3 linked regions of the Candidatus Palibaumannia cicadellinicola genome follow. The protein of the gene in region 1 interacts with the protein of each later gene in a pairwise test. Links are inferred from orthologs where the notes say so. Each region holds a gene or a part of one and is shown on either strand. Other genes may lie near its edges. The genes, in order: ftsB, ftsL and IM45_RS02860.

The links.
Region 2: the proteins of ftsB (region 1) and ftsL interact in binary tests that used the Escherichia coli proteins (3 or more experiments, as listed by UniProt). The link is inferred for Candidatus Palibaumannia cicadellinicola from one-to-one orthologs.
Region 3: the proteins of ftsB (region 1) and IM45_RS02860 interact in binary tests that used the Escherichia coli proteins (3 or more experiments, as listed by UniProt). The link is inferred for Candidatus Palibaumannia cicadellinicola from one-to-one orthologs.

The regions. Positions count from the first base shown.
Region 1 is NZ_CP008985.1:259,670-264,064, forward strand. The notes cover bases 765-3,642. They hold ftsB (cell division protein FtsB), read right to left. Parts: upstream 2,421-3,642; coding sequence 2,109-2,420; downstream 765-2,108. Other genes in these bases: ispF (2-C-methyl-D-erythritol 2,4-cyclodiphosphate synthase), read right to left, coding at 922-1,389; ispD (2-C-methyl-D-erythritol 4-phosphate cytidylyltransferase), read right to left, coding at 1,390-2,109; cysC (adenylyl-sulfate kinase), read right to left, coding at 2,598-3,230; cysN (sulfate adenylyltransferase subunit CysN), read right to left, coding at 3,227-3,642. Outside these bases: IM45_RS01205 (peptidoglycan DD-metalloendopeptidase family protein), read right to left, coding at 1-731; more of cysN, read right to left, coding at 3,643-4,395. UniProt on the Escherichia coli protein: Essential cell division protein. May link together the upstream cell division proteins, which are predominantly cytoplasmic, with the downstream cell division proteins, which are predominantly periplasmic.
Region 2 is NZ_CP008985.1:600,808-608,262, reverse strand. What follows is about bases 2,839-5,549. They hold ftsL (cell division protein FtsL), read left to right. Parts: upstream 2,839-3,889; coding sequence 3,890-4,210; downstream 4,211-5,549. Other genes in these bases: ftsI (peptidoglycan glycosyltransferase FtsI), read left to right, coding at 4,234-5,549; rsmH (16S rRNA (cytosine(1402)-N(4))-methyltransferase RsmH), read left to right, coding at 2,946-3,887; queF (NADPH-dependent 7-cyano-7-deazaguanine reductase QueF), read left to right, coding at 2,839-2,921. Outside these bases: tsf (translation elongation factor Ts), read right to left, coding at 1-107; rpsB (30S ribosomal protein S2), read right to left, coding at 155-877; map (type I methionyl aminopeptidase), read left to right, coding at 1,224-2,018; more of queF, read left to right, coding at 2,070-2,838; more of ftsI, read left to right, coding at 5,550-5,976; murE (UDP-N-acetylmuramoyl-L-alanyl-D-glutamate--2,6-diaminopimelate ligase), read left to right, coding at 5,969-7,455. UniProt on the Escherichia coli protein: Essential cell division protein. May link together the upstream cell division proteins, which are predominantly cytoplasmic, with the downstream cell division proteins, which are predominantly periplasmic.
Region 3 is NZ_CP008985.1:586,526-594,164, forward strand. Bases 4,717-7,639 are described here. They hold IM45_RS02860 (cell division protein FtsQ/DivIB), read right to left. Parts: upstream 6,578-7,639; coding sequence 5,855-6,577; downstream 4,717-5,854. Other genes in these bases: ftsA (cell division protein FtsA), read right to left, coding at 4,717-5,825; murC (UDP-N-acetylmuramate--L-alanine ligase), read right to left, coding at 6,670-7,639. In the rest of the region: IM45_RS02840 (DUF721 domain-containing protein), read left to right, coding at 1,820-2,362; lpxC (UDP-3-O-acyl-N-acetylglucosamine deacetylase), read right to left, coding at 2,392-3,312; cell division protein FtsZ, read right to left, coding at 3,370-4,530; more of ftsA, read right to left, coding at 4,569-4,716. UniProt on the Escherichia coli protein: Essential cell division protein. May link together the upstream cell division proteins, which are predominantly cytoplasmic, with the downstream cell division proteins, which are predominantly periplasmic. May control correct divisome assembly.

The sequences.
Region 1 (4,395 bases):
GCAATTTTTTGCCCCGCTTTAACTTGTTGTGGTTCATGAACAAGCATGGTATTGTTATGAGCATATGCACTTAAGTAGTCATCGTTATGTTTGATAATAATAAGATTACCGTATCCTCGCAATGCATTACCTGCGTAAACAACTTTACCATTAGCGGTTGCTATAATTGGCTGTCCGCAGAAGCCAGAGATATCTACGCCTTTATTTCCACCTTCAGTAGCGGAGAAATATTCAATAATTTTACCAGTAGTAGGCCAGGACCAGCTGGCTGTTAAGTGATTGCTAGTTAAGACTGTAGTCGATGATGATAATGCAACTACATTACGTAACTTTTCAGAAGAACTATTTCCGTTACCTATACCTATCTGTAATATTGTCCCCACTTTTAAACGGTAAGGTTCCGGAATATGATTGATTTTAGCCAAATATTGAACGTCTTTACCAGTAATCCAGGCAATATAAAACAAAGTATCTCCGTTTTTAATCTGATAAGTTGAGTCAGAATAAGAACCTTTTTGAAGACGATTATAGCGACGATTAGATGTCTTATTAGTTCGTGGAGTACTAATACACATATTGAGATTACCGTAACTGCTAGATATTTTATTGTTGCCGCCTATATGACTAATAGGTGCTTTGAATTCATCACTAGCACATCCTACTAGCCATAAACTAGTCGTCATACTAGTAGAAACAATTATACGGCGCCAAGAGCATTTTTTACTTATCATGCTTACTTTTACTTATCTCTCCGCTATGGTACCTATGCGATCATAGCCTGGTCAGGCGCCTGTTAGTTATAGGAATGTTTGATGGTGAAAACAAAATCAACATGACATGAAATATAACGTAATAGGAACCGATATCGTGTTTTTAGTGAGCGTAATAACTGTATCCGTCCGTTGAATCATGCAAGATGTATTAACATAACAATGCCACTGCGAAGCAGGCTACACCCTCACCACGCCCCGTGAATCCCAACTGTTCGGTCGTGGTAGCTTTCACATTGATATCATCTATGTGACAATAGAGATCTGCTGCAAGATAGATACGCATCTGCTGAATATACGGAGAAAGTTTTGGCGCCTGGGCAATTATGGTGATATCTAGATTACCCAAACGATAGCTTTTTGCTACAATACATTGCCAGACTTCGCGTAGTAGCTTACGGCTATCAGCACCCTTGAAGACTGGATCAGTATCTGGAAAGAGTTGACCAATATCACCTAATGCTGCAGCGCCAAGTAAAGCGTCAGTTGCTGCATGTAACGCAACGTCACCATCAGAATGAGATAGTAAACCTTGCTGATAGGGAATATGCACACCCCCGATAATAAGCTTGCCTTCTCCGCCAAATTGATGAACATCAAAACCATGACCGATACGCATTTATACTCTCTTGTTGTGAGACGATTGAGATAAATAAAAACTAGCCAGTAATAAATCTTCTGGCCAAGTAACTTTGATATTATCCGCTCTACCTGGCACTAATAAAGGTTGGTATCCGCAATACTCTAATGCCGAAGACTCATCAGTTAAGGTTGCTCCTTCTTTTAGCGCTCGACTCAGACAACTTTTAAGTAATTCAAGCATAAATAACTGTGGCGTCAGCGCATGCCATAAATCAGTGCGATCAACAGTATAATCGATCGTTTCCGTGCTGTTGCAGGCACGTTTCATAGTGTCGCGCACAGGGGTTGCCAAAATACCTCCCACTGTCGAACGGGCTGTAACAGTTAGCAGGCACAGTAGATCATCTTGATGTAAGCATGGACGTGCTGCATCGTGAACTAGTACCCAGGATGCACGTTTCACATGGTGCAAGGCTACCATCACAGAATCTGCCCGTTTGTTACCGCCAGTCACTACCATTACTCGCTCTTCTGATGCTACTGGTAACTGATAGAACCAATAGTCGTCGGGACTGATAGCAACAATAACTTGACGGATACAAGGCTGACGTAACAGTGCGTATATTGCAAGTTCTAGCATAGTTTTTTCGCCAATAGTGAGATACTGCTTTGGAAATGGTTTTTGCATACGGCGACCTATTCCAGCAGCAGGTAAAATTGCTACTACATCAGGAAATGTTACTGCTAATAAGGTCATTATTTGTTTTCTCTTTGTACCTGTGCCATTGGTTGTTGTTGTCTAGGCACTAAACGATAGAAGGTCTCACCAGGCTTAATCATGTCTAGCTCATGACGTGAACGTTCTTCTATAGCATCTTGGCCATCATTTAAATCGTCAACTTCAGCAAATAGCTGAGTGTTGCGCATCTTAAGTTTGGCGTTATTGTAGTTTTGCGTAACGATATTATTATCTATGCGAACTAGATCTATGATACCGTTCTTACCTAGCCAAAGAGAATATTGTAGCCAGAAAAAAAGCACTAATAGTAGTAGCGCTAATTTATTCATTTTCCTGCCTCCCATTTAACTTATGGAAACCAGTAAAATTGATCTTGTCATCATTTGCCGCTAGACAGACTACATACGTGCGAGAAATGACAAATAGCGGCATCAAAACAAGATTTTGCCATATACTTTATACTTTTAGTGAGAATCTTTATTATTAAAACAATGAAATAATAGGTCTCATACGGGATTTGAAAAGCTTATAATCACGCGTTCTTTGAGTACTTCTAATAATTGAGTTGTTAACTGTGTGATTAATTGTGTGCCATTGAGATGTATCTCTGGTTGCTGCGGTGGCTGATAAATAGAATCGATACCGGTGAAATTATGTAATTGACCACTACGGACTTTATGATATAACCCCTTAGGATCACGCGCTTGGCAAATAGCTAACGGTGTATCTACGAAAACTTCGATAAATCTGCCTACTGGTAGCATGTCACGGACCATCTGCCGTTCCGCGTAGTGAGGTGAAATTAGAGCACTTAGTACTATTAGCCCGGCATCTAGCATCAGTTTAGCTACCTCGCCAACCCGGCGGATATTCTCGCGCCGTTCGTCATCGCGGAAGCCTAGATCACGACAGAGACCATGACGTACATTATCACCATCAAGCAGGTAAGTACTAACACCCTTACTATACAGCGCCTGTTCTAGCGCACTTGCTAGCGTGGACTTGCCTGCGCCAGACAGACCAGTGAACCACAATACAGCACTACGGTGCTTATGTAATCGTTCTCGGTCCTCACGCTGTACAGGATGTATGTGCCAAACAATATTTTCATCATTTGATCGTTGGTAACGGCCTGTCATGATTTCCCTCCCAGTAGATCACGTGTGCCCCAGTGCGGAAAGTGACGGCGCAGCAGCGCATTAAATTCTAGTTCAAATTTACTGTAGGTATTTGATTGCCGGTAGACATCTTGTAGCGGTTGGTAAACCATACCAGCACCTACCGTTACGTTAGTAAGCCGATCAATAAATATCATACCACCTGTTACTGGGCTATTGATATATTTCTCAAGCATCATTGGCTCACAGAATTCTAATTCTACCATTCCAATGCTATTTAGGGGTAGGTTATCCGCCGCACGTGGTTTTAAGGTATTTATATCGACCTGATATTGGACATGATCTACCCGTGCGCTGGTTTTCTTACCTGCAATCTTGATATCGTAGCTCTGACCAGCTACCAGGGGCTTATCGGTCATCCATACGACATTAACCTGAGCGTATTGTACTGCAGGCAGTACTGTATCATAGTCCACTAAGAAATCTCCGCGGCTGATATCTACGGCGTCTGTTAATACTAGTGTCACTGCTTCTCCCGTCCTGGCTTCTGTTTTATCACCGTCAAAGGTGACGATACGGCTAATAGTGGAGGTAAAATTAGACGGCAGCACTTTTATTGGTTGCCCTACCCGCAGTACTCCCGAAGCAACTGTTCCACTATAACCACGGAAATCTAGATTAGGGCGGTTAACATACTGCACCGGAAAACGTACTGGCTGCTGTTGATGAATATTAATTACTTCCACAGTTTCTAGTATATCTAGCAATGTTGGGCCGCTATACCAAGACATAGAGACTGTCGGGTTAACAACATTATCACCTCCAAGCGCTGATAACGGGACGAACTTTATGTCTAAATTACCTGGTAATTCCCTAGATAATTTTAGGTAATCTTGCTCAATTTGAGAGAAGATAGCCTGATCGTAGTTTACTAAATCCATTTTGTTTACCGCTACTACCAGATGACAGATGCCTAGCAAGGTGCTGATAAAGCTATGGCGCCGTGTTTGATCTAACATGCCTTTGCGTGCATCGATCAGTAAGATTGCGAGATCAGAAGTTGAAGCACCAGTAGCCATGTTACGGGTATATTGCTCATGTCCAGGAGTGTCAGCAATAATAAATTTACGCTTATCCGTAGAAAAATAACGGTAGGCTACATCAATTGTAATCCCTTGTTCACGTT
Region 2 (7,455 bases), 340 kb from region 1 along the record:
AGCTCAATATCTCCATGAGCTTCAACTAAAGCTTTTTTACACTTCATTAGTCCAGCATGAGTACGATAACGTAGTTCTTTTACCAAAGCAGTGGTTACATCAGCCATGATGTTAATCTCTTTGTTTTTGGGTTTAGGAAGAGAAATAAAGAATCTTACTGCAGAAAAGCTTGATCACTTTCTCCTGACATTGGATCTCGATAACGACCTTCGCGTATAGAGGTTGCTACAGCAGTTAAATATAGATTGATAGCACGGATAGCGTCGTCATTACCCGGAATAAGAAAGTCTATACCATTAGGATCTGCGTTCGTATCAACTACAGCGAAAACTGGAATACCTAGATTATTAGCTTCTTTGATAGCAATATGTTCATGTTGAGCATCAATAACAAACAATGCATCTGGTAAACCACCCATATCCTTAATTCCACCTAGGCTTTTTTCTAGCTTTTCTAATTTACGAGTACGCATCATTGCTTCTTTCTTAGTGAGCTTCTCTAAAGTTCCGTCTTCAGACTGAGTTTCTAGTTCTTTTAAGCGCTTAATAGACTGACGAACAGTTTTCCAGTTAGTTAACATGCCACCTAACCAACGATGGTTGACAAAAAACTGATCGCAGCTATTAGCTGACTCTTTTACTGCTTCGCTTGCGGCACGCTTAGTTCCGACAAATAATATTTTACCTTTACGTGAGGCAATTTTATTAAGTTCAGCTAGAGCTGAATTAAACATTGGTACAGTTTGTTCTAAGTTTATGATGTGAATCTTATTACGAGCACCGAAGATAAACGGTTTCATTTTCGGGTTCCAGTAGCGAGTTTGATGACCAAAGTGGACACCGGCTTGGAACATGTCATGCATGAAAACAGTTGCCATATAAAACCTCTATATATTTAGTTTTTGGGTATACTATACTTTCTTCTGACGTATCCCATACGACTAACTCTAGCTTTTAGGATAAAAATACCCTATTGTTGTAATAAGATACTATCTTATTCAAAATAAGATAATTAACTTCAAAGTTAGCAGTAAACTAGCCGTTAAAAATTTTTTTGCTCCTATTGCTTCAATAAGCGCGCTTTATACCATAAATAAAGTGCGGACTCCACTAAATGTTTGGACTCTGAGAAAGTAAATGATGATTTGGCAGTACCAAGTTTAGCTGGTACTATCACGTATATTATACTTAGAAATTTTTTTTGCGCTAACTACTGATCTATTCATGTCTATTTTTATTAAAACATTTAACGATATTACCAAAATGCGTATCGCAGGTCAGCTAGCTGCTGAAGTGTTAGAAGTAATCAAACCATATATCAAACCTGGTATTAGTACCGGAGAACTTGATATCTTATGTTATAAGTACATTACGGAGAAACAACAAGCTATTTCCGCCTCTCTTGGCTATCATGGTTTTCCTAAATCAGTATGTATTTCCGTTAATGAAGTTGTTTGCCATGGTATTCCGAGCTATGAGACAATACTAAAAAATGGAGATATTATCAATATTGATGTGACAGTCATTAAAGATGGTTTTCATGGAGACACATCAGCAATGTTTATTGTAGGTCAGCCTACTATTCTTGGTGAACGTTTATGTAGAGTTACCAAAGAAAGCTTATACTTAGCTATTCGTATGGTACGTCCTGGCATTCGTTTACGAAATATTGGCAAAGCTATTCAACAGTTCGTAGAGGCTGAACATTTCTCGGTTGTGCGTGAGTATTGCGGGCATGGTATTGGCAAAGGCTTTCATGAAGAACCACAGGTATTACATTATGACGCTGATGATTGTGGAGTCATACTACAGTCAGGTATGGCGTTTACGATAGAACCAATGGTTAATGCTGGTAATTACCGTATCCGCACCATGAAAGATGGTTGGACAGTGAAAACTCAAGATAATAGTCTTTCTGCTCAATATGAGCATACTGTGGTAGTAATAAAAGATGGTTGTGAAATTATGACGTTACGTGCTGACGACTCATTACCTCGGGTAATTCATCACCCACAGTGATATATTATTTGTCTATTGAAAATCTATTACAAAATTTATATGAGTAAAGATATACTTAATAATCAACAATATAAATCACTACAAGCGTTGACACTGGGAAAACCAACGTCGTATAGTATCTACTATGATCCCACATTACTTCAGGTAATACCGCGTACTCTTCATCGTAAATTACTAGGTTTATCAGCTGCTGTATCATTGCCGTTTCATGGAGCAGATCTCTGGACATTATACGAACTTTCATGGCTGAATAACCATGGTTTGCCACAGGTAGCCATTGGTCAAATAGCTTTTGATGCAACTAGCGATAATTTAATTGAATCTAAAAGTCTTAAGCTTTATTTGAATAGCCTTAATCAAACGTGCTTTCTATCTCACTATGAGTTGCAAAAAACGTTAGTGATCGATTTAAGTAAATGCGTAAATAGTCATGTTCTGGTAAAAATATGCTCACTTAGAGAATGGACTCAGGTGCCAGTGTTAAACTTCGAGGGTGAGTGTATCGATAATCAGCAGATACATATTGAATACCACGGTACTTTTAATAATAACTGGCTTACTAATGCTGCAGTAGGACAAAAAGTAAATGAAACTCTTGTTAGTAATCTATTGAAATCAAATTGTTTGATTACCAATCAGCCTGATTGGGGTTCAGTGCAAATTAGCTATTATGGAACACGCATTAATCGTGAAGCATTGATACGATACTTAATATCTTTTCGTCAGCATAATATGTTTCATGAACAGTGTGTAGAGCAAATATTCTCCGATATAATGCAATTTTGCCAACCTGATACATTATCAGTATATGCACGATATACTCGTAGGGGAGGATTAGATATAAATCCCTGGCGTAGTAATACACATTTTTTACCAATAAATGGACGCCTTGCACGACAATAATTATTGTACAACGCGTTATCTAGTATGAAATATAAGCATATTCCTGTATTACTAAACGAAGTAGTAAACGTTCTTAACATTAAAGCGGACGGAGTATATATAGACGGTACTTTCGGCCTAGGAGGTCATTCACATCTAATTTTATCTCAGTTAGGTAAACAAGGACGACTGCTAGCTCTCGATCGTGATCCCGTAGCTATAGCTACGGGTTTAGCTCTTGAGGATTCACGTTTTACGATTGTACACAGAAATTTTTCTACAATTACCGAATATATGATAGAACTAGGTTTGTTAGGGCGTGTAGACGGAATATTGCTAGATCTTGGTGTTTCTTCACCTCAATTAGAAGATCCAGAACGCGGTTTTTCATTTATGCGCGATGGACCATTAGATATGCGTATGGATACTACCTGCGGGCAATCTGCGACCGAGTGGTTAGCCCAAGCCTCGGTACAAGATATTGCTTGGGTGTTGGCAACATTTGGTGAAGAACGGTTCGCAAACCGTATTGCTCAGGCTATATTCAAACAAAATCATAAGCGACAGATAACTAGTACTATTGAACTTGCGAAGCTAATAGCTAAAATTCATCCATTTGGTCATAAGCATAAACATCCAGCTACTCGTAGCTTCCAGGCGATTAGGATATATATTAATAACGAACTTAATGAGATTAAATTAGCATTAAACGGTGCGCTTTGCGTACTAGCAATAGGAGGAAAGTTAGTCGTGATAAGCTTTCATTCTCTTGAGGATAGATTGGTAAAAAATTTTATTCGCCAATATAGCCAAGCGCCACAGATACCAGCAGGTATCTCACTAACGGAAAAACAAATCGCAGAGCAGCATCAAAATTATTGCCAGTTAAAGTTAAAATCATTAGGTAAAATACAGCCATCGGTGCTCGAAATCAGAGCAAATCCACGCGCACGTAGTGCTGTACTTCGCTTTGCCGAGAAGTTATAGACATGATTAGTAATGAACGATACCATTTGATTCACATTATTGGTAGTGATTTGTTACGTAATGAAAAGTTATCAGTAATTTTGCTAATAGCAGTGCTAGTATCAGCGATTATGGTAGTTACCATTACACATCATACTCGTAGATTAACTGCTGAGCGTGAAAAACTAGTATTAGAAAAAAATGCTCTAGATATCGAATGGCGTAATTTAATTCTTGAGGAAAACGTATTAGGAGACCATAGTCGTGTAGAGTCTATTGCTAGAGAAATATTACATATGCAGCATGTAGATTTTTTACACGAAAATATTGTTGTCAAATCTTAATTAATAAATTAAGTACATATATTATGATACGAAATCGTCAAGAGATAAAAACTAGCTTTGTAAGCTGGCGTTTTACCTTACTGTGTAGTGGGATGGTAGTAGCTATACTAGGGGTGCTATTACGATTAATTTTTTTACAAATTATTAATAAAGAACAATTAGTGCATGAAGGAGATATGCGATCACTGCGTATTCAACAAGTACCTACGGTCCGTGGGATGATAAGTGATCGACTCGGGCGTCCTCTTGCAGTCAGTGTACCAGTAAACGCTATTTGGGCAGATCCAAAAGAAATTAAAAATCATGGTGGTATAACTACTGAAATCCGTTGGAAGGCACTTTCTGATGTGTTATCTATACCACTAAATCAGCTAAATTCACGTATAAATGTTGATTCTAAAATTCGTTTTGTCTATTTAGCACGTCAAGTTAATCCTACTATTAGTAACTATATCAATCAGTTAAAACTACCTGGTATTTATCTCAGCCAAGAGTCACGTCGTTATTATCCTTCTGGACAAGTAACTGCGCATTTAATTGGTATTACTAATATCGATAGCCAAGGGATAGAAGGTATCGAGAAAAGCTTTGACCGATGGCTTACTGGTCAACCAGGAGAACGTATAGTACGTCAAGATAGATTTGGTAGGGTCATAGAAGATATATCATCAATTGATAGCCAAGCTGCACATAACCTTGCACTTAGTATCGACGAAAAATTACAAGCATTGGTATATCGTGAACTAAACAGTGCTGTTATTTGTAATAAAGCTATATCAGGCACTGCAGTATTAGTAGATATTCATACTGGTGAAGTTCTTGCGATTGCTAATAGTCCATCTTATAACCCAAATAACCTGACAACTACCACAATGGACCTAATGCGTAATCGTGCTATTACTGATCTGTTCGAACCTGGTTCAACGGTAAAACCAATGGTTGTTATGACAGCACTACAGCGTGGAATAGTAACCGAAAATAGTGTGCTCAAAACTCTACCCTATATGATACATGGTCATCAAATCAAAGACGTAGTCCACTACAATGAATTAAGCATTACAGAAATCTTACAGAAATCTAGTAATATTGGTATTTCTAAACTCGCGTTAGCTATGCCATCTGCCGCCATTGTGGATACTTATTCTCTTTTTGGTTTAGGTAAAGCAACTCATGTGGGACTCGTAGGAGAAAGTAGTGGTTTATATCCTAATAAAAAAATTTTATCTGAAATTGAAAAAGCTGCATTTTCTTATGGTTATGGATTGATGGTTACGCCACTACAATTAGCAAGGGTTTACGCTACTATCGGTAGTATGGGAATCTTACGTCCACTATCTATCATAAGGGTCGATATGCCAGTTATAGGCGAAAGAATATTTCCAGAATCGCTAGTACGTACAGTGGTACATATGATGGAAAGTGTTGCACTACCTGGTGGTGGAGGTTTCAAAGCAGCTATCAAAGGCTATCGTATTGCTATTAAGACTGGAACTGCCAAAAAAGTTGGACCAGATAGAAAATATATTAATAAATATATAGCTTATACTGCAGGAGTTGCACCTGCAAGTAATCCTCGTTTTGCACTAGTTGTCGTTGTTAACGATCCACAAGGTGGTCAATACTATGGCGGCGCAGTTTCTGCACCAGTTTTTGGTTCAATTATGGGTGGAGTTTTACGTACGATGAATATCGAACCAGATGCTTTGCAGCCTATCGATAATAAAATATATCAATTCAATAATTGTAAAGATACATCATGTGGTTAACATGAATTTACGTGAGCTACTTATGCCATGGGTTCATACTATTCCATTTCCATTTGAACGTCGATTGAGTGGAATTAGTATGCATAGCATTACCGCGAAAGCTGGTGATTTATTTATTGCTGTTAAAGGACACCAAACTGATGGACGTTGCTATATTCCTCTAGCTATTGCACAAGGGGTAGCTGCAGTAGTAGCGGAAGCAGAAGAGAAATCTAAGCATGGTAATATACATAAACTACATGGTGTACCCATTGTTTATTTATACCAACTCAAGCAAATTTTATCTGCACTAGCAGGACGTTTTTATCAGCAACCATCGCGTGCTCTATGTTTAGTTGGTATCACAGGTACTAATGGTAAAACAACTATTAGCCATCTCCTAGCAAATTGGGTATACCTGCTAGGTGAGACAAGTGCGGTTATAGGTACCATAGGTAATGGTTTATTTAAAAAAATTAGTTTGAGTAATAATACTACCGATTCAGCTGTTGAGATTCAGCGTTTATTAAGACTTTTTTATGAACAGGGAGCAACTTTTAGCGCAATAGAAGTCTCTTCCCATGGTTTAGTGCAATACCGAGTTCGAGATCTATACTTCGCTGCAGCGGTTTTTTCGAACTTGAGTCATGATCACCTAGATTATCACAAACATATGACGCAGTACGAAAGAGCTAAATGGCAATTATTTAGCGAGTTAAAAGTATGTCATAAAATTATTAATGCTGATGATAGTGTAGGTCAGCGTTGGTTAGCGCAATTACCACAAGCCGTGGCAGTTACTATAACTAGTTCACTTCCGCATAACTGGAAAGGTGATTGGTTGTGTGCTCATACTGTGCGTTATCATGATTTAGGTGTGGATATTGGGTTCGATTCTTGCTGGGGCAATGGGATGATTCACAGTAAGCTAGTAGGCGAATTTAATGTGAGTAATATACTACTTTCGTTTGCTACATTACTTACGTTGGGGTATTCCCTACCATCTCTATTAGAAACAGCAGGGAGACTACAGTCTGTATGCGGCCGTATGGAAGTCTTTTCATCAGATCAATGGCCGATAGTAGTAGTTGATTATGCACATACTCCAGAGGCACTCAAAAAAGCACTACTAGCAGCTAAGCTACATTGCAACGGGAAACTATGGTGTGTTTTTGGCTGCGGTGGTAATCGTGATAAAGATAAGCGACCACTTATGGGCGCTATTGCTGAACAATACGCTGATTACGTTATTATCACTAATGATAATCCTCGTAATGAAGATTCACAGGATATTATAGCAGCAATTCAGGGGGGATTGCTTAATGTGAACTATGCTCAAGCAATACCATGTCGCTTTGATGCTATAACTAGCGCGATAATGCATGCTCATTTAAACGATTTAGTGCTAGTAGCTGGCAAAGGGCATGAGAATTACCAGATAATTAGTGGTAAGTCGTTTAATTATTCTGATCGTACTACTGTGGCACAGATACTAGGACT
Region 3 (7,639 bases), 330 kb from region 1 along the record:
AGTTTTAATTTCTTCTATAATTGCATTAATTTTTTCTGTTTCTGTCATATAAACAAGATCAGGAAAATCTTGACGAATCATTGGTTGGTTAGTTGGTACGACAATAGTATCTAGTTGATAAATAGAACGAAACTCAAATGCTTCAGTATCTGCAGTACCAGTCATTCCTGATAATTTCTCGTATAAACGAAAATAATTCTGAAAAGTTATTGATGCTAATGTTTGATTTTCATTTTGGATGACGACATGTTCTTTTGCTTCTATTGCTTGATGTAAACCATCTGACCATCGTCGACCAGGCATAGTACGACCTGTATGTTCGTCTACAATGATTACTTCATTATCTTTCACAATATAATCAACATTACGCGAAAAGAGTACATAGGCACGTAAGGCTGCAGTTACGTGATGCATTAGAATAATATTAGTTGGAGAATAAAGGGATTCTCCTTTTTCTAAAAGACCAGCATGAACCATCAGCTCTTCAATTAATACAAGACCTCGTTCAGTTAAGTTTACTTGACGATATTGTTCGTCTACTGAAAAATGACCTTCACCTTGAAAACTATCAGAATCTTCTTTTTCCTGGCGAATAAAATATGGCATAAGTTTATCAACTTTACGATATATTTCAGAGCTATCTTCTGCAGGACCAGAGATAATCAGTGGTGTTCGCGCTTCATCAATAAGAATCGAATCCACCTCATCTATTAACGCGTAATATAGTTTTCGTTGTACGCGTTCTGTTGTGCTAAATGCCATATTATCACGTAAATAATCAAAACCATATTCATTATTAGTACCATAAGTAATATCAGCAGCATAAGCGGTACGTTTAGCTGCAGCAGATAATCCATGTAAGTTCATTCCAACGCTCAGACCAAGAAACTCAAATAATGCACGATTATTTTCAGCATCGCGCTGTGCTAAATAATCATTGACTGTAACAACATGTACTCCCTTACCACTCAGAGCATTTAAATAAGCAGGTAAAGTTGCAGTTAAGGTTTTACCTTCACCAGTACGCATCTCAGCTATGCAACGATTATTTAGCACAATACCACCCAATAGCTGGACATCAAAGTGACGCATACCAAATACACGCTTACTAGCTTCCCGCACTACGGCAAAAGCTTCTGGTAAAATATTATTTACAAGTTCCTTTTGATTAATACGCGAGCGAAATTCTAAAGTTTTCGCAGCTAGCTGTTTATCACTAAGGGTTGCCATCTCCTGTTCAAGATTGTTGATAATATCCACAATTTTATTCATACGACGTAGTGTACGGTCATTGCGGCTACCTAAAATTTTAGTCAGAAGTCGTGCTAGCATAATAAGTTAAATCTCGTTACAACGGTGGCAAAATCATGTGATATAACATATATTTAATATTTATACATATCATGCTTACTAAGCGTATAATGTACTATTCTACTAGATAAATATTACCAAATATGTCAAGAAAAATAATAAATTTTGACTAATTTGTGATCTCACTATTTGAGTATTAGGTAATGATGTATTTCCCTAGGAAAATATTAATGAATGATAGATAATAGATAATGGTACGAATAGCATTCTGTAGCCATAAAGAGATGTAGATCATTTACATAAGACAGTACAATATTTATTGTAAGCGCGCTAGTTTAGTCTGAATATTTAGACTAAAAACTTAAAATATTTTTTTATATCGGTAGTCTAAGAATAAAAAAATCATTAATCTAAAAAACATAACATTAATTAAAAAAATTTAGCATATAAATACTGAATTATTTAGATAATATCTTATATAGAAATTTTATGAGGAATTTTATTAATTATGCGTAATAGCTATCCAATATCTATAGATGTACTATTTAATAATATTAATAATTCTAATCCTACTTCTTTAGAGAAACTCCAGCTACGTGCAGTTGAGTTATTAATTCTTAACCGTAAGGTTATTGAACTACTACCAGTAACATTACGTCCATGGTGTCGTGTTGCTAATTTACGTAATAATATCATAGTATTAGAAACTGCTAATGCTAGTTGGATGATGCGATTACGATATGAACAAACTCAATTAGTATATACTATACGAGCAAAAATTTTACCTTCATTATCTTCGATAGATATCAAAATTAAACCATCACTAGCTATAATAGGAAAACTTCCTATAAAACATAACAATAGTAGTTTGCTACCTAGTAACAAAATACTAAAACAAAAACCACGTATTTTAAGTTTACAAAGCGCTAAATTGATTCGCCATGTTGCAGCACATAGCGAAGGTAAATTACAGTCTCTACTAGAGCGATTAGCAAAACTTGCTAGAGATAGTACTGACTTAACATATCATAGTAGTAACAATTGTTTTTAACTAATTATTGGAACTAACCAGAATCTAATTTATTTTATTCTAAAAGATGGTGCTTTAAATGACGGTGGTAGTTCCTCTTCATCTTTAAAAGTCACGAGTTCCCAAGTTTCTTGACCTGCTAATACTGTTTGTAACAATTGATGATTCATCGTATGGCCAGATTTAAAAGCTGTGAATGCACCAATAATATTATATCCACACATAAATAAATCACCTATAACATCTAATGTGTTATGGCGAACGAATTCATCTGCAAAAGGTAAACCATTCTCATTTAGTACTCGATTATCATCCACTACAATTGCGCAATCTAAACTCCCACCAAGAGCTAGTCTATGACAGGACTGTAGATATTCAATATCACGCATAAAACCAAAAGTACGCGCACGACTTATTTTACCTATAAAAGATTCAGAGGAAAAATCAAGAAAATAACTTTGATAGTTCATATCAAATGCTGGATGCTTAAAGTCTATAGTTAAATCAAGGGTAAAACCATTAAATGGTGTGATAACAGCCCATTTTTCGCCTTTTTCAATACGTACAGTTTTTTTTAGCCGTAACAATTTCTTAGCACTATTTAACTCTTTAATACCAGCGTTCATTAAAAGATAGATAAATGGGCTAGCACTACCATCCATAATAAAAATTTCAGGTGCATTCACTTCAATGATAATATTATCTATGCCTAAACCAGCTAATGCTGCATTTAAGTGCTCTACTGTATAAATACGTACATTATCTTTATTTGCTACACAAGTACAGAGCATAGTATCACGTACTGAATGAGCATTTACGGTAAAATCTACAGGAGGGTTTAAATCAGTACGACGATAGATGATTCCAGCATTTACTGGAGCAGTATATAATGTTAATGTGACTTTTTTACCCGTATGTAATCCTATACCAGTAGCTTGTACAATACATTTTAATGTCCGCTGTTTGATCATCTAGTTATCTCGTGATGTTTTCTTATATAGCTAACCTGATTGATCCATTCAGTAAATTTAATCCGCTTGTTTACGCAAAAAAGCTGGAATATCTAGGTAATCTGGTTCTTTATTATTCTGTAAGTTTTGTTCATTGACGACTTTGGCTGTAATTTTCTGTTCTTGATACATTGGAGATATGCTATGTGAATTATTACAATAACGATGATCAATCAATGTTTGGTTATTTTGTTTATTAGTCACTAAGGTTATTTCTTGACGCGTATCGATACCGATACCAGTTGCTACAACAGTAACACGTAATTCATCATTCATATTTGGATCTAGTGAAGTACCAATTACTACAGTAGCATTATCAGAAGAGAAGGCACGAATAGTATTACCAACTGTTTCAAATTCATCTAGACGTAAATCAAAACCTGCAGTTATATTTACTAGTACACCACGAGCACCAGATAAATCAATATCTTCTAATAGGGGACTTGAAATAGCTATTTCCGCTGCTTCTTCCGCACGAGCTTCTCCAGAAGCAACGCCAGATCCCATCATAGCATAGCCCATTTCTGACATAACGGTACGGACGTCAGCGAAATCTACATTCATTAATCCTGGGCGAGTAATGAGCTCCGCAATACCCTGTACTGCACCTTTAAGTACGCTATTAGCAGCACTAAAAGCATCTAATAATGAAATTCCACGTCCCAATACTTTCAGCAACTTGTCGTTAGGAATAGTGATAAGAGAATCTACATGCTTGGATAGTTCAGCGATACCTTGTTCAGCGAATGCCATACGTTTCTTACCTTCAAAATTAAAAGGTTTTGTTACGACAGCTACAGTAAGAATACCTATTTCTTTAGCTATTTCTGCGACAACAGGTGCTGCTCCAGTGCCAGTACCACCACCCATACCAGCAGCAAGAAATACCATATCTGCGCCTTCTAAAACATCACGCAATACTTCTCTATCTTCCTCCGCAGAGTTTCGGCCAACTTCAGGATTAGCACCAGCACCTAAACCCTTAGTAATACTACTACCGATTTGTATCGTCTGGCCGACAGCTGTTTTACGTAATGCTTGGGCATCAGTATTAACGGCAAAAAATTCTACACCTTCGATACGTTCACGCACCATATGCTCAACAGCATTACCACCACCACCACCAACGCCGATAACTTTTATCACCGCATCATTGGTTAATTCCATTGGTTCAAACATCATTTTTCTCCATTAGTCTAGTTTAGTCTGGTAAACAACTAAAATTCTTTCCTTAGCCAGCAGCTAAGACGCTTAAGCCAGGTACTAACTAAAGTTTGTTTTGTGGTTTCAAGCTCACTAGTCAGATGATACTCTTTACCATAATGTAGTAACCCAACAGCTGTCGCATAGTCAGGTTCCTGAGAATAGTCTATTAGGCCCGTGATATTCAGTGGCTGTCCGATACGTACCTGGGTGTGGAAAACTTGTTGTGCACAGGCGGCTAAACCATCAATTTTAGCGGCGCCACCAGTTAACACAATACCAGCTGCTAGATGGTACTTCACTCCTTGCTGGCTAAGTTGTTCTTGTAATTGTAAAATGTCGTCTTTAACTAAATTTAATAATTCAGTATAACGCGGTTCAATAACCTCAGCTAATGTCTGGCGCTGTAGGTTACATGGCGAACGTCCTCCAACGCTTGGTACTTCCAAGTTTTCATCTTTACTTACAACTGTACCTAACGCGCAACCGTAACGAATTTTAATATTTTCTGCGTCTATGGGAGGTGTACCTAAAGCGTAAGCAATATCACTTGTTACTACATTACCAGCATATGGAATAACTTTCGTATGACGTAAAGATCCAGCAGTATAAACGGCTATATCCATAGTTCCACCACCAATATCTACCATACAAACACCTAACTCACGTTCATCATCGGTTAGAACCGCATAACTGGATGCTAGTCCTGCAAAAATTAGTCGGTCTACTCTTAATCGACAGCGTTCAACAACTTTAATAATATTTTTAGCCATATCATTATGACACGTAATAAGATGAACCTTAGCTTGCATTCGTACTCCGGATAATCCTACTGGATTTTTGATTCCTTCTTGGTAATCAATATCATAGTCCTGTGGTATGACATGTAAAATTCTATGTTCATCACGTACCCGTACTGATTTAGCAGTATGTACTACATTTTCGACATCTTCTTGAGTTACTTCTTCCTCAGAAATAGGAACTATGCCTATTTCATTTTGGCAGCTAATATGTTTACCAGATAATGCCAGATAGACAGAAGAAATTTCGCAATCAGCCATTAGCTCAGCTTGATCAATAGCTCGTTGTACGCACTTGACTACTGATTCCAAATCATTAACACCACCTTTGTCCATCCCACGAGAGGGACAACTACCTACACCGATGATGTTGATAATACCATCAGGTAAAATATCCCCGATTAGTGCAGCTACTTTAGCAGTGCCGATATCTAATCCAACTACTAGTTTCCTGTCTATAGCCTTAATCATATTTATTTTGCCTATGCCTGATTCTGTTACTAATTCCTTGGTTTCGAATCTATAAAGATAGGTGCCCAGCCTACAGCAAAGCCTGATTGATATCGTAAATCAACATAGCTAATACGTTTATGATTTTTCCAAGCCTGTTGAAGTAGAATTGGATACATATCAATAAAGCGCTGTAAGCGCTGAATTCTATCCTTCCGGCCTAATGTTAGTTTGATATCGTCCTGTAAAATCAGTTGCCAAGAATAGCGTGCGCTCATACTTACTATTTTTATCTGACAATTAACTAATTTGAGTAATTGATTCATGTTGGTATAGCCCATTAGCACATCTATTTCACTCCCTTGTGGGCCGTAAAGCATAGGTATTGATCCAAGAGTTCTTTGGTCTGTAAGACAGCTAAATTTTTGTCCACTGTTATCTAACATATATAAATCATTCCAGCGTGCTACTGGAACATATTCCACTAAAGATATTTTTAGCTTATCTGGCCACTGTTTTCGTACACTAACTTGCTTAATCCATGGTAGCTTCTGGATCTGTTGGTGAATGACATTCACATTCTGTGTTACAATGGTACCAGGTACTCCTAGCGCCATAATCGACTGACATATATCATTATGAGTTGTATAACAAAGTTTACCTACAATTACTAACTTAGATAAAGGTAAACAATGATTTTTCATCCAAGCTACGAAGATCCAACAGCTCCATAATATGGTACTCAGTACCAAAATTAGGAACATTAAACTCATAAACTTGTGGTACTTTATATTACGCACAAAGGTATACTTACATTAATAGTACAGTTGTTAACTTCCACCTGACACATATGATTATCTTAATTTTAGTCATAAAGTTGATGAGAATTGTTAGGTTGCATTTGACTATCAGCTAGTTTGTCTGCTATTTGTCCTACTGTACCTGCTCCTTGCATTAACACTAAGTCATTATTTTGTAAACATTGTGCTAGAATTATAGGTAATTCATCTATATTATCGATCAAAATTGGGTTAATTTTGCCACAGGAGCGGATAGTAGAACAGAGTGATCTACTATCCGCTCCAACGATTGGATCTTCACCAGCTGGATAAACATCTAGCATTAGTAGAACATCTACGCTCGAGAGTACATGTGCAAAAGATTCATATAAATCCCTCGTACGAGTATAACGATGTGGTTGGAAAACCATTACTAGACGTTTATCAGGCCATCCTACCCGCGCAGCTTTGATAGTTGCGTCAACTTCCGTAGGGTGGTGGCCATAGTCTTCGACTAACATTACTGTTCCATATTTCCCGTTAATATTTTTTAACGCATAACAACCAAGTTCATCGAAGCGACGTTTGATTCCTTGGAATTGAAATAGTGCTTGTAAAATACAATGGTCTTCTATACCTTCTTCGATTGCAACCGCAATCGCAGCTACTGCATTCAAGGCATTATGCCGCCCCGGAGCATTTAGTTCTATCTGAATTGCCGGACTATCGTGCCGATAAAGTGTAAAGCTACTACGAGCACCTTTTTGACAGTAGTTAGTCATATGTAGGTCTGCATGATTGTTAAAACCATAAGTAATAATTTGCCTACTAAGACGTGGTAATAGCTCACGGATAACAGGATCATCTAGACACATGATAGCCCGGCCATAAAATGGTACATTTTGTACAAAATTAATAAATGTTTGCTTTAATTTATCAAAATTTCCCTCATAATTATCCATATGATCAGCTTCAATGTTAGTAACTATACTCATTATAGGATGTAAACATAATAAAGATGAGTCACTTTCATCGGCTTCAGTAATTAAATAACGT